Regions from separate parts of the Psychrobacter sp. P11G3 genome, predicted to be linked through region 2. Evidence: riboswitches for the same ligand, from Rfam matches in the RefSeq annotation. Region 2 holds a riboswitch; the other holds the start of a gene.
The links. A riboswitch is a leader RNA that binds a small molecule or an ion and turns the genes downstream of it on or off. The one in region 2 is predicted to bind thiamine pyrophosphate.
Positions count from the first base shown of each region.

Region 1: it holds a riboswitch for thiamine pyrophosphate, as region 2 does, so the genes downstream of both, AK824_RS11340 (ABC transporter substrate-binding protein) here and thiC (phosphomethylpyrimidine synthase ThiC) in region 2, are expected to answer to the same signal.

Region 1 covers NZ_CM003596.1:2,799,995-2,806,470, forward strand. The annotation lists gene AK824_RS11325 (YeiH family protein) at 105-1,229, shown strand; gene AK824_RS11330 (cold-shock protein) at 1,411-1,620, opposite strand; gene AK824_RS11335 (YbaN family protein) at 1,864-2,286, opposite strand; gene AK824_RS13580 (hypothetical protein) at 2,573-2,749, opposite strand; TPP riboswitch at 2,710-2,826, shown strand; gene AK824_RS11340 (ABC transporter substrate-binding protein) at 2,978-3,874, shown strand; gene AK824_RS11345 (VWA domain-containing protein) at 3,984-5,282, opposite strand; gene AK824_RS11350 (hypothetical protein) at 5,291-6,476, opposite strand, start outside.
Region 2 covers NZ_CM003596.1:107,384-113,859, forward strand. The annotation lists gene AK824_RS00465 (hypothetical protein) at 1-469, shown strand, start outside; gene AK824_RS00470 (fructose bisphosphate aldolase) at 645-1,535, shown strand; gene thiC (phosphomethylpyrimidine synthase ThiC) at 1,660-3,708, opposite strand; TPP riboswitch at 4,023-4,167, opposite strand; gene pstS (phosphate ABC transporter substrate-binding protein PstS) at 4,461-5,627, shown strand; gene pstC (phosphate ABC transporter permease subunit PstC) at 5,837-6,476, shown strand, end outside.

The DNA of each region.
Region 1 (6,476 bases), 560 kb from region 2:
TAATTTATATCTTATTAATCTGTTTTTATTATAAATGTGGCGGGCATATACTGTCCATTCATAAGCTTATGCTTATCTTAATATAAGTAATAGGATGCCGCGTCATGCACACATTCGTCCAATCAATCAGCAACTCCGTTCATAACTATACCCCTAATCACCGTCACTTGGCAGGATTGGTAGTTGTTCTGATCGGTAGTTTGTTCTGCTTATGGTTGGACAGTAGTCTGGATGTATGGTCAAACGGACGTATCGTTGGACTATCCTCTTTAACGCTAGCGATTTTGCTAGGCATGATCTTGGGCAATACCATCTATCCCAAGTTCACTGAACGTTTAAACGGCGGCGTTTGCTTTGCCAAAGGTCAGATATTGCGACTTGCGATTATGTTTTATGGGTTTAAACTGACCATGACACAAGTTGCGAGCGTCGGTATGCCAGCGATTATGACTGATGCGCTGGTACTGACGTCAACCTTTTTGCTGACCTATTGGTTGGGTACTAGATGGTTAAAGGTCGATAAAGAAACGGTTATTTTGATTGGCTCAGGCGCGAGTATTTGCGGTGCTGCTGCCGTCATTGCTGCAGAGCCAGTGGTCAACGCGCAAGCTCACAAGGTCACTATCGCCGTGGCAACTGTGGTGGTGTTTGGCACTATCGCGATGCTACTATATCCTTTTCTCTATCATCTCGGTTGGTTACAGCCTTGGCTCAGCGCCCAGCAGTACGGCATGTACACTGGCTCAACCGTTCATGAAGTAGCGCAAGTCGTAGTCGCAGGTAATGCAATCAATACTGAGATTGGCGATACCGCTGTTGTGACCAAGATGATACGCGTTATGATGCTCGCGCCTTTCCTGCTTGTGTTATCTTTTGCGCTAACCAAAGATCGTACCGTAGATGATTCGACTCTAGAAGATAAAAGCAGTAAAAACGAGACAGCGTCATTTATGACTCGGGTCAAACAAGTCAAAGTGCCATGGTTCGCGTTTATCTTTATCGGTATTGTGTTGATACATACATGGGTGCCGATGTCTGAGAGTATCGTACGCAGTATGGTGATGCTAGACGATGTGCTACTTACAATGGCTATGTTTGCATTAGGTCTGACCACGCATCTAAGTGCGATCAAACAAGCTGGCGTTAGACCGCTTATTTTGGGTGCCATTATGTTTGGTTGGTTAATACTGGGCGGTGGTCTGATTAATATCGGCATTAGCTTTATATAATAAGCTAAATGTCCATTCTTAACTGCTGATGTCATTGCACAATATAAAAGGCCTCCAACTTTCTATGTCGGAGGCCTTTCTACATCTGTCATTTCATTTAACACCAAATGATAGACGAAAAAAAACGAACCCGAAGGTTCGCTTTTCTACATCTATTTATCTATCTGTCTATAAAGACAAATTAGATAGCAACGATGTTATGTGCTTGTGGGCCTTTTTGGCCTTGAGTTACAGTGAACTCAACTTCTTGGCCTTCAGCCAAAGTTTTGAAACCTGAACCAGTGATTTCGCTGTAATGAGCAAAAACGTCTGCGCCAGTTTCTGGAGCGATAAAACCAAAGCCTTTAGCTTCGTTGAACCACTTAACTGTACCTTTTTGAACGTCTGACATAGTATAATCCTACTTTTAAATTTATTAATGGTCTAGTGACCGGTAACGCTTGCAAATAGCTACTGAACGATAAATATTAAAACGAAGGATTATAACTAATACTACGAGGTAATGATTTGGTGCAGAACTGCTCTTAAGCTTGGGCGTATTATAAGGGGTACATCCCAGTATCGCAAGTCTTATCTCATGTTTCGTGTAACCAGAGCCGTTTATTGACCGATTTTGGCGCAAATTGCAACAGATTTAGGCATTTGGTAAACGGAACAAATATATCGCTACCCCACTACAGACAGCGGCTACCGCCCATGCCATCCACATCATATCGGCAGGCAAACGATAAAATAACATAATTGTCGATGCTGCCATCATAACCGTCGCTAAACACTTGGCATAAAGCGGAACGGCATGATTTGCTTCCCAGTCACGGACAAATTTACCAAAGTATTTATGATTAATCAGCCAAAAATGAAAACGTCGAGAACTGCGTGCCCAGCAGCCTGCTGCTAGCAAGATAAAAGGCGCGGTGGGCATCACTGGCAACAATATACCGATAATACCTAAGATAAAAAACAGCCAACCAAGCGTCACAAAGGTCCAACGCAGCATTGGGCTGTTGGATTGATCCGTCTTGGGTCGGTAATAGAACGCTTTTTTATTATCGGTCATATAAGTTGTCGGTCGTGTAAGTTGTCAGTTATGCCAAATGTCAGTTGTTTAAAGTAGCGCCTATTATATAAGCGGTGGCATAGAAGGCTAATCATGCAATATCGCCCGTCTGCGCACAAGACTATTTATATAAGGTTTTTGCTATTGATAGGTATGTTTGGTTAGTAATTGGGTAAGTACCAATGATAAATGCTGCACTTTTTTATTAACACGTCGATTAAAAGCGCTTATAAAAAGCTGTCATAAATGAGAACTTTTATAAAGAGCGATTAACGAACACCAGTCATCACCTGCCATCGTCTTTCCCGATACGCGCTTGCATCCCATCTTGTAAGTCGTCTATGATGATGCAGTAACTATCGATAATAGCCATTCGCAGTACGGATTCATTAGCAGTACTGATCAAAAACAATGTAATACCAATCAATCTTGTCGGGGTGCTTTGATTTAACGCTGTAGACACAGCCCACATCATCGCTGAGAGACACCCGTGAACCTGAAGCAGTTAGCACTGACGTAGGAAACAAGCGTGACACGCCTTAATAGGTCTACAAATAAGAGCAGTCTATAGAGGATGTCCTGTTATGAACGCACCTCTAGTATTGAGACCTTACCTTTCTTATTTGGCCTTTCTTGTTTTACTTTAATAGTATCAGTCTGATTGTTTTCCATACCTAAAAAGGAAACAACCATGCAGCCGACCACCAAACTTACTCTGACCCTCGAATGGTTTTTAAACCCTGATCATCTGCCCTTTATCGCTGGTGTGACCACAGGCGCATATGAGCAGGCAGGGCTTGATATTACTATCATCGAGCCAGATGACCACTATGATGGCTTTGCCGAATTACAGAACCAAAGTATCGATCTGCATGTAAATGAACCGATTCATCTGTTTGAGCATTACGCGCCGAATTTGCGTGCGCTTGGCTGCTTTTTTGAGACCGATGGCGGCATATTGATGCAACAGTCCAGCATGGATAAGCTCAAAAACAATCAGCCTATTCGCATCTGTACCCCTGCTGCTGAAGAAAAGACCAATCGTATTGGCTTTGAGATATTGGCGCGTTATGCCAAGAAAAATGGCTTTAGTATCAGCCGTGATAATGTGAGCTTTGTGCAAAAAGACTTTTATCATATAAAAAACCTGCAAGAAGACCCAAGCCTAGATGGTGCATGGTTATGTTTTTATAACTTTGAAGGCGTTGAAGCGACTCATGAAGGGCTAGACTTTACGTTTATCGATCAACACCTGTCACCCTATCCGAATTTTTCGGCGTTAGAGATTCTGACAACGGATGAGATCTATAGCGCGAAAAAAGACGCGATAGATACCTTTATCCAAGTGACCAATCAGATGACGGAACTGTGTAAAAATGATTCAGAAATTGCCCACCATATGTATTACGACTATAGTAAAACCGAAGCAGATATACTGATGGATGCCATTATTGATAATACGCTAGGCAGATTGATTACACCGATCAAGCCTGATGCAAGTAAGTGGGAAGAACTGCGCGAGATGCTAGCCGAGATCGATATCGTGACGTTGACTGATGAGCAATATCAATCGCTGTGGGCGCTATAGAGATTTTAGAAGTTAAGATATTTTGAATAACAAAAAACCGCCATCATATTTGCTGTGGCGGTTTTTTATTTAGCTGTCATCGAATAATGAGGTTAACGCAGTCATACTTTTATAGTGAAGTGACTATACCAAGCTGCTTGGCTTCTTTTAGCCACATTGGAAACTCTTCTAGCATGTTTTCATACAAAGCTTCTTCGCTAATGTCATCCAAATCATCGAGTTCAAAAAAGTCGCAATTATCAATCACGCGCCCTGTCATGTCGTCTAGTTTTTTGAGGATGCCATAACCACGACCACCTAAGCCCACAAATTGCCAAAATATCGGCAGTTTCGCGGCTTCCGTCATGACTCTCGTGATACCGCGATTGTCATTCACCCCGCCATCACTGATAAATAGCACGTAGACAGGCACATCCAAGCCGTCCTTTTGATAAAACTCCGTCACCGCTTTCATGACTTCTGCTTCATTGTTTATGCGTGGGCCAAGTGCCCATTTGCGCCAGCCGCCATGAGCGTTGTTGATAAAACCGTCATAATTGCTCAGTCCAATCTCGCCCAAATACTGCGGATCTCGGGCAAACGCCCAGCAGTCTAGTGCTTGGTCGTCATCGAAGTTCACTGCCAATGGCAATATGCGATTGACTACCTCTTGCACGCGGCCTTTTTTGTACTGTCTATTCATTGAACCTGAGGCATCTAACACCAACGCTACCTTTGCGGTTAATTGCTGCAATTGGCGTTTCTCAAGCGATATCGTGGCTTTTTTGGCCAGATTGACCAGTTTTGGCGCTTTGTCTAGCATGACCTTCTCTAACGACGGTTTTGCTTGCACTGGCGCTACGGTCGGCTCGAGTACTTGCGGGCTACTCTCTTCTACGTCACCACCGAAATGCTGCACGATGGCGGCAAGTCCACCATTAAAGCCTTGCGCGACGTTGGATACTCGCCAAACGCCACCCTTACGATACAGCTGCATCAGCATACTGGCTTGCTGCTGGGCAAAATCTGCTGCTTGATACGCTGCCTGCACTTTTTGCGACTGCTGCCAAATACCAATCTCTAACGATTGAATTTGATTGAGCGGCGTGTCGGCTGATAACACAAAAAACAAGCTGTCTATATTTGCAGCCAGTTTGGATAAGTTAACCTCAAACTCGGCTTGGATGCCTTTATTCGCCGTTGGCTGCGATTCGTAATGGGTAAGCTTGATTTGCCCGCACGGTGAGGTTGGCTGATTGTAAAACACCATGTAATCATCATTGATCAGTTTGCCCGCTGCGTCTAAGGCAAAGCAGCTAATGTCCATCTCTATTGGGCTTTGACGAGTGAACTTAAGCGTGATGGGTGCGGTGTCGTCAATAGCAAGATTGCTTAAAGGCGCGCGTTGTCCGACGGTGAGATGGTTCATGGTGTTCCTTAACGTTGAGTATGCCTCTTTACCGCAACAATAGTCTGCCAAGTAAGTATGACAAACAATATATAAAATAATAAGCTTGTAAATTCGAGACCCTCTCTACCCTGTAAGAATCTACTAAAAGGTAAAAAACTTTCTGCAATACTATTTGCTCTGACAGATAGAGTATTAAAATCACGATTCCAAAAATACTCGTTTTCAACAAAAAATCTATTGTGCCAATCAATAATTTCTGAGTAAATCACAACACTGATTACTAACCAAATTATGGGTAAAATATAATTACCACCAAAATTTGAAGCCCATCTATTGAAAAAAAGTATAAAGCGATTAAACCATTCCCCACCTTTAATTTTCAGCTCTCTTCTATAAGCCTTCATTTCTTCGATAAAGAACCTGTTTGCCTCAATTTTATTGCCTGCATCATCAAATGAGTTTTTTATAATTCTAAATGTTTCGCGATTTGTGTTTATTGGACTAATATAAACATTAAGAAAGTTAGGTGTATCTTTTAAGTTAGTTTTTGAGAAGTCTAATCCAGAATTAAATTTAACTCCTCTAAAACTAGAGAAGTCCATAAAAGTAACATATTTGAAAACTGTTAAGAATTTTTCATTATCCTTTTCCACTTCATTTCCAAAATTTACATCTTCAAATCCAGCAAAATCACTGAATATACATTTATCAAATTTTGCTTGTATAAACCTACTTCCAAATAGATCAAAAATTTTAGTGACGTTAGAGTTTTCAAAATTAAAAATATCAATATTTTTATTCTTAATTTCTAATTTTGATTTAAAATTTGTGTCTATTATTTTAAGCTCTTTAATGTTGGAACTGCCTGCTTTATACTTATAATCATGCATTTCAACTTCATTAAAATATTTGTCATCAAAACCATTTATTTTTAAATCAGTTTCAAAACTGCAATTAGATATTATTAATTTATTAAAACTATGACAATTTCTTATTCTTAAAAATTCGCTGTTACTGGTAGATAAAGCTACAAGAGCGCTCTTTTTTTTAATAGAATCTAAAACATCAGGAAAGCTAAAAAGGTTTTTTTTAAAATTTAAATTTTGGATATCTACATCTTTTAAAAAGTCACACTCAAAAAATACATTGCATAACTCTTGTTTATTATCATCTGAAGCAGATAAATAAACATTATTATGGAAATTACAACTT
Region 2 (6,476 bases):
ATTAGGTGCGCTTGTCTATCGACCACAGCATAACGATGTTACTCGGCAAGCAAAGCATACGCCACTGTGGTTATTCGGGGTATGGGCAGGCTACGGCATTATTGATATTTTGTTCAAACAAGTGGCCAAACAAGGGGCGGCCTTTCCGTTAACTCTACTGGTTAGCTTCGGGGTAGCAGGTGTATTGCTTTTAATCTATTTGCTTGTCACGCGAGTACGTTGGCAAAAACAAGCGCTTATGACAGGTCTGCTGCTCGGCGCATTAAACATGGGCAATATTTATGCCTATGTACGGGCACACCAAGTGCTGCATGATTCTCCTAGTATTGTTTTCACTGGTATGAATGTCGGCGTTATTGCCGTAGCGACATTGATTGGCGTCGGTGTGTTTAAAGAGCAGCTGAACCGTATCAATATAATAGGATTAGTATTGGCAGTCTGCTGTGTAGGGGTACTGTTTTTGGCGTAATGGACTCTGTTCAAAGTATTGGTTTCATAATTTTTTAGCTATATTGTCACGTATCCTATATAGGCATACAAATCATCCTATGATAAGGTTATCTACAAATAACACGGCTTGTATGGAATAAAAAAGCTTAGTTTATGATATTTAACTTAACCAATAAAAATAGGATGCAGGCTCAATGGAATACGATAAGCAATTACAGCGTATAAAAAATGGTTCAGGTTTTATTGCTGCTCTTGATCAAAGTGGCGGCAGCACACCAAAAGCGTTAGAGACTTATGGTGTCAACAGCGACGACTATGATAATAATGAGGCCATGTTTGATCTGGTTCATGAAATGCGTGCTCGTATCATGACGTGTGACTGTTTTGATAGTGAGCGTGTACTTGGTGCAATTTTATTTGAAGACACCATGGAGCGTGAAGTCAATGGTAAGTCGACGGCTAATTACCTATGGGAAGATAAAAATATCGTACCATTTTTAAAGGTAGATAAAGGTCTAGCTGAGCAAATGAGCGGTGTACAAGTCATGAAGCCGATTCCGAATCTAGATCTATTATTAGATAAAGCAAAAAACTATCCCGTATTCGGTACTAAAATGCGCTCAGTCATCTATGAGCCAAACGTCGATGGTATCGAGCTTGTGGTACAGCAGCAGTTTGATGTGGCTAAGCAGATTATTTCAAAAGGCCTGATGCCTATCGTCGAGCCAGAGGTCAATATTGATAGCACTCAAAAGCATGAGTGCGAGCTACTGTTGAAGGCAGATATCTTGCGCAATCTGGAACGCTTGAATGACGAACATCAAGTAATGCTCAAGCTGACGTTACCAGAAGAGGCAGGGTTTTATCAGGAGCTGATTGACCATCCTAAAGTGCTCAAAGTAGTGGCGCTGTCTGGTGGTTATAGTCGTAGCGATGCTTGTGCCAAGCTCAAACAAAACCCAGGTATGATTGCGAGCTTCTCGCGTGCCTTTACCGAAGGCTTGAGTAAGCAACAAAGCGATAGCGAGTTTGCTGAAACCATCAACGCCTCAATTGAAGAGATTTATGAAGCATCAAAAATGTAAACGTAGTAAATAAAAACTCGTACATAAATCATGAGTAAATAAGCCAAAAAAAGCCCTACTAGATAAGTGTGCAAATACTTAAACAGTAGGGCTTTTCTTATTTCAAAAGTATAGGTTATTAACCCTACACCTCTTTATATAACTGACGTCCTTCGTTGTTATATTTCTTAGTCATCTCGGCCATGCCTTGGCGAATTTCCTCAGCAGTGGCTTCACCAACTTGTCCAACGAGCTCTGTATCTACCTCTTTGATTAAGTGACCAGCATCGGTTAAGTCGCCTGTTTGCGGCGTTACTTTTTGGTTAGCGGCATCTTTATCCAGCCCTGCTGCATATTCACGCACGTTTTGAGTGATTTTCATTGAACAAAACTTAGGGCCACACATGGAGCAAAAGTGTGCCGATTTGTGTGCGTCTTTTGGCAACGTCTCATCATGATATTCGCGTGCAGTATCAGGATCGAGCGCTAGATTGAACTGATCATCCCAGCGGAATTCAAAACGTGCTTTAGATAGTGCGTTATCACGAGCCTGTGCTCCTGGATGACCTTTAGCAAGGTCAGCAGCGTGTGCAGCGATTTTATAAGTAATAATGCCGTCTTTGACGTCTTTTTTGTTTGGTAGACCCAAGTGTTCTTTTGGCGTGACATAGCACAGCATCGCTGTACCAAACCAACCAATCATGGCAGCTCCGATGGCGCTAGTGATATGGTCATAACCTGGGGCGATATCTGTGGTTAATGGCCCTAAAGTATAGAAAGGCGCGTCAGCACATAGCTCAAGCTGCAAGTCCATGTTTTCTTTGATGCGGTTCATCGCGACGTGTCCAGGGCCTTCGATCATCACCTGTACATCGTGCTCCCATGCGACTTTGGTTAATTCACCAAGCGTACGTAGCTCACCGAACTGCGCTTCATCATTGGCATCTTGCAAGCAGCCAGGGCGTAGGCCATCACCTAGACTAAATGCTACATCGTACTGTTTCATAATCTCGCAGATGTCTTCAAAATGCGTATATAAAAAGCTTTCTTTATGATGGGCAAGACACCACTGCGCCATGATAGAGCCGCCGCGTGAGACGATACCTGTCAGACGTTTTGCGGTGAGCGGCACATAGCGTAATAGCACGCCAGCGTGAATAGTAAAGTAATCGACGCCTTGCTCTGCTTGCTCGATCAACGTATCACGGAATATCTCCCATGTTAGGTCTTCAGCAACGCCATCGACCTTTTCTAATGCTTGATAAATCGGTACCGTACCAATCGGCACAGGAGAGTTACGGATTAGCCATTCACGGGTTTCATGAATATGATTACCCGTTGATAAATCCATGATGGTATCCGCACCCCAACGCGTGGCCCACGTCATTTTAGACACTTCTTCATCGATAGACGAACCCAACGCTGAGTTACCGATATTGGCATTAATTTTCACCAAGAAATTGCGCCCGATGATCATCGGCTCAGACTCAGGGTGGTTGATATTGTTTGGGATAATAGCGCGTCCAGCCGCTACTTCATCACGAACAAATTCAGGGGTAATGATTTGAGGCGTATTGGCACCGAAGCTCTCGCCATCGTGTTGACGCATATCGGTCAGTTCATGCTGCTTTTGCGTTTCGCGTATGGCGATATATTCCATCTCAGGAGTGATGATGCCACGGCGTGCATAGTACATTTGCGTGACGTTCTGTCCTGCTTTGGCGCGACGCGGTTTATCAATATGAGCAAATCTAAGGTTAGCAGTGCTGATGTCGCGGGCACGCGCTTGTCCGTATGAGCTGGATAGACCGCTTAATTGCTCGGTATCATTGCGTTCTGCGATCCAGTTCTCACGCAATTTTGGCAATCCACGTGTTAGGTCGATATCGACATTAGGGTCGGTATATACACCCGAGGTGTCATACACATAAAACGGTGGGTTATGCTCACCATCTTTATCTCCAGTGCCACCAACAGGCGTATCAGCCAAGCTGATTTCACGCATCGGTACTTGGATGTCAGGTCTTGAGCCTTCGATATAGACTTTTCGTGAGGCAGGTAAAATACGGTGTAGGTCGCGCGCATCTTCTTCGAAACGAGCATCGCTTGCGGCCCTGTGGGCAGGGGTTTTTAGCGCATCTGCTTTCTTATCTGCTTTGACGTTGGTCGTGTCAGCAGCATTTGAAGCAAGCATTGAGTTGTCGGCTGGGTTATGCGTTTGGGCTTTCGGTGCAATTGAAGTGGTGTCTGCAGTAGTCATATGCTGTCCTAGCGTGTTGGTTTTTGAATAAAATCAACACCGCCAGTATCTGCGGGGGTAGGCATCCATCATCTAGACAAATTTATATCCTGAACCCACAACTTCGACCAAAAAGTATCGTCGCGTATGGTGGTCATCAAATATTGGACGCAGCTTGATATCCTCTCTTCTTATCTGGCTATGCATCACGCATATTAAGACAGTAGTGACGATAAAAATGTATTTCTACGCGCCCTTTGCCATAAATAACAAAGTGCTTGAGACTTCCCTGCGTCGGTACTAACCGCATCAGGTTCGGCGGGTGATCTCTCAGCGAATGTATCAAGGCGACTACTTTAATAAAGCAAGTTTAATAAAGTGAGCCAAAAATACACCGCACCCCGAGTCTGTCAGTGTTGTAAATCAGCCTTCATACTAACAAAATTCTGTACCAACGGCTAATAGTATTTGGATACAAATATTCTGCGTCAAACACACGGTTCAATATTTTCGTGAATAATTTTTCTGAGTGTTAATAGATGAGGATGCTTAGTATTACTAGGTTGTAGACAAATTATTCAAATATTATGTAAAGCGAATGAAGGATTCTAGAAGTTGTCATTAAACTGTCATAAAGATTTGGCAAGATAACACGCATATCACAAGCAATGCTTTTTTATACCGTTGTTAAACTTCAGGAGTCCTACATGCGTTATTCGTTATTAGCAGTGGCCGTCAGTTGTACATTAATGCTTACGGCGTGTAATAAGTCAACAGATACGGCGGAGCCAACTGCTGATACTAGCAGTAGCGCTGTGACAACAGCTGAAACAACCTCTCAGACAGCATCTTCTGCTACGTCAGATTTTAAATCTGCTGAAAATATCGCTATGAATATTACAGGTGCAGGTGCATCATTCCCGCAGCCTATCTATGCGAAATGGTCATATGACTACAATGCTGCTACCGGCGGCCAAGTCAACTATCAGTCGATTGGCTCATCTGGTGGTATCAAACAAATCCAGTCAAAAACAGTAGATTTTGGTGCTTCTGATGCACCGATGACGCCTGAAGAGTTAGATGAAGCAGGTTTGATTCAGTTCCCAACAGTTATCGGTGGTGTTGTACCAATCGTCAACATTGATGGCGTTGAGCCTGGTGCATTAAAGCTAGACGGCACAACGTTGGCTGATATCTATTTGGGTAAAATCAGTAACTGGAATGACCCTGCGATTAAGGCGATGAACCCAGATTTGACCTTGCCAGATGCCCCAATCACAACGGTATTCCGCTCAGATGGTTCAGGTACGACGTTTAACTTTACTGATTATCTTGCCAAGGTTTCACCAGACTGGAAAGACACTGTTGGCGTTGATAAAACTGTCAAGTGGCCGACCTCTGCGACTGGTGCAGGCGGTAAAGGTAACGAAGGCGTCTCAAGCTACGTAAACCGCATGAAAAACTCGATCGGTTATGTTGAGTATGCTTACGCTAAGCAAAATAAGATGTCACATACTGCGCTGAAAAACGCAGCTGGTAACATCGTACAGCCATCTGCTGAGACGTTTGCTGCGGCAGGTGATATCGATTGGTCACAACAAGAAGGCTTTTATAAAGTCATCACCAACTCTGAAACTGACCAAGCATGGCCTATCGCTGCTGCGACCTTTATCTTGGTACATAAGCAACCAGAAAACCCTCAGCAAGTCGCTGGCGTGTTGAATTTCTTTGACTGGGCTTATACCCAAGGTGATGACAGCGCCATGGAACTAGACTACGTACCATTCTCTGACACGGCAGTGGCCTTGTTCAAAGAGAAGTGGAACGAAGTGAAAGGTAGCGATGGTCAGCCTGTCTACAAGCCAGCTCAGTAATTTGTTTCTGCTAAATGCTATTTAGCAACCGACAAGTCATCCTCTCGAATAGCTATTCTCCGGTAGTTGTTTGAGGGGTTTTAACACAGCAAATTTGATGAATACATCTCGATAGATATAGTTACTCATACCATTTAAGTTTGCTGTGTTAAGACCTGATATACATTTTTTTAATATTTCGATTCATCCCATTCAATGCTGAGACACTTATGACAGACTTAAGGTCCCAACTGGCTAAACAAAAACGTTACGACGCTTTATTTGTTAACTCTACCAAAGCGTTTGCCATACTCGTCCTCCTATCTTTAGGGGGCATTTTGGTGTCTCTAATTGTTGGAGCATGGCCGAGTATTCAAGAGTTTGGTTTGGGATTTTATACCAGCAATAACTGGGATACAGTTGCCAATGAATACGGTGCATTAGCGCCTATTTACGGCACCTTAGTCACGTCATTTATCGCTATTATTATCGCGGTTCCAGTCAGTTTCGGTATTGCGATATTTTTAACCGAGATGTGCCCTAAGTTCCTCAAAAAACCACTTGGTATCGCCATTGAGTTGTTGGCTGGTATCCCATCTATCATTTATGGCATGTGGGGATTGTTCGTATTTGCGCCGTTCTTTGGTGATCATATTCAGCCATGGTTTATTGAGCACGTCGGCCCTTTGCCTATTATCGGTAAGCTGTTTGCAGGTGCACCTATGGGACTGGGTATGTTTACCGCCTCCCTAGTACTTGCCATTATGATCATACCGTTCATCGCTGCCACCATGCGTGATGTTTTCTCTGTTGTACCCGATTTGCTGAAAGAGTCAGCATATGGCATGGGCGCGACGACTTGGGAAGTCA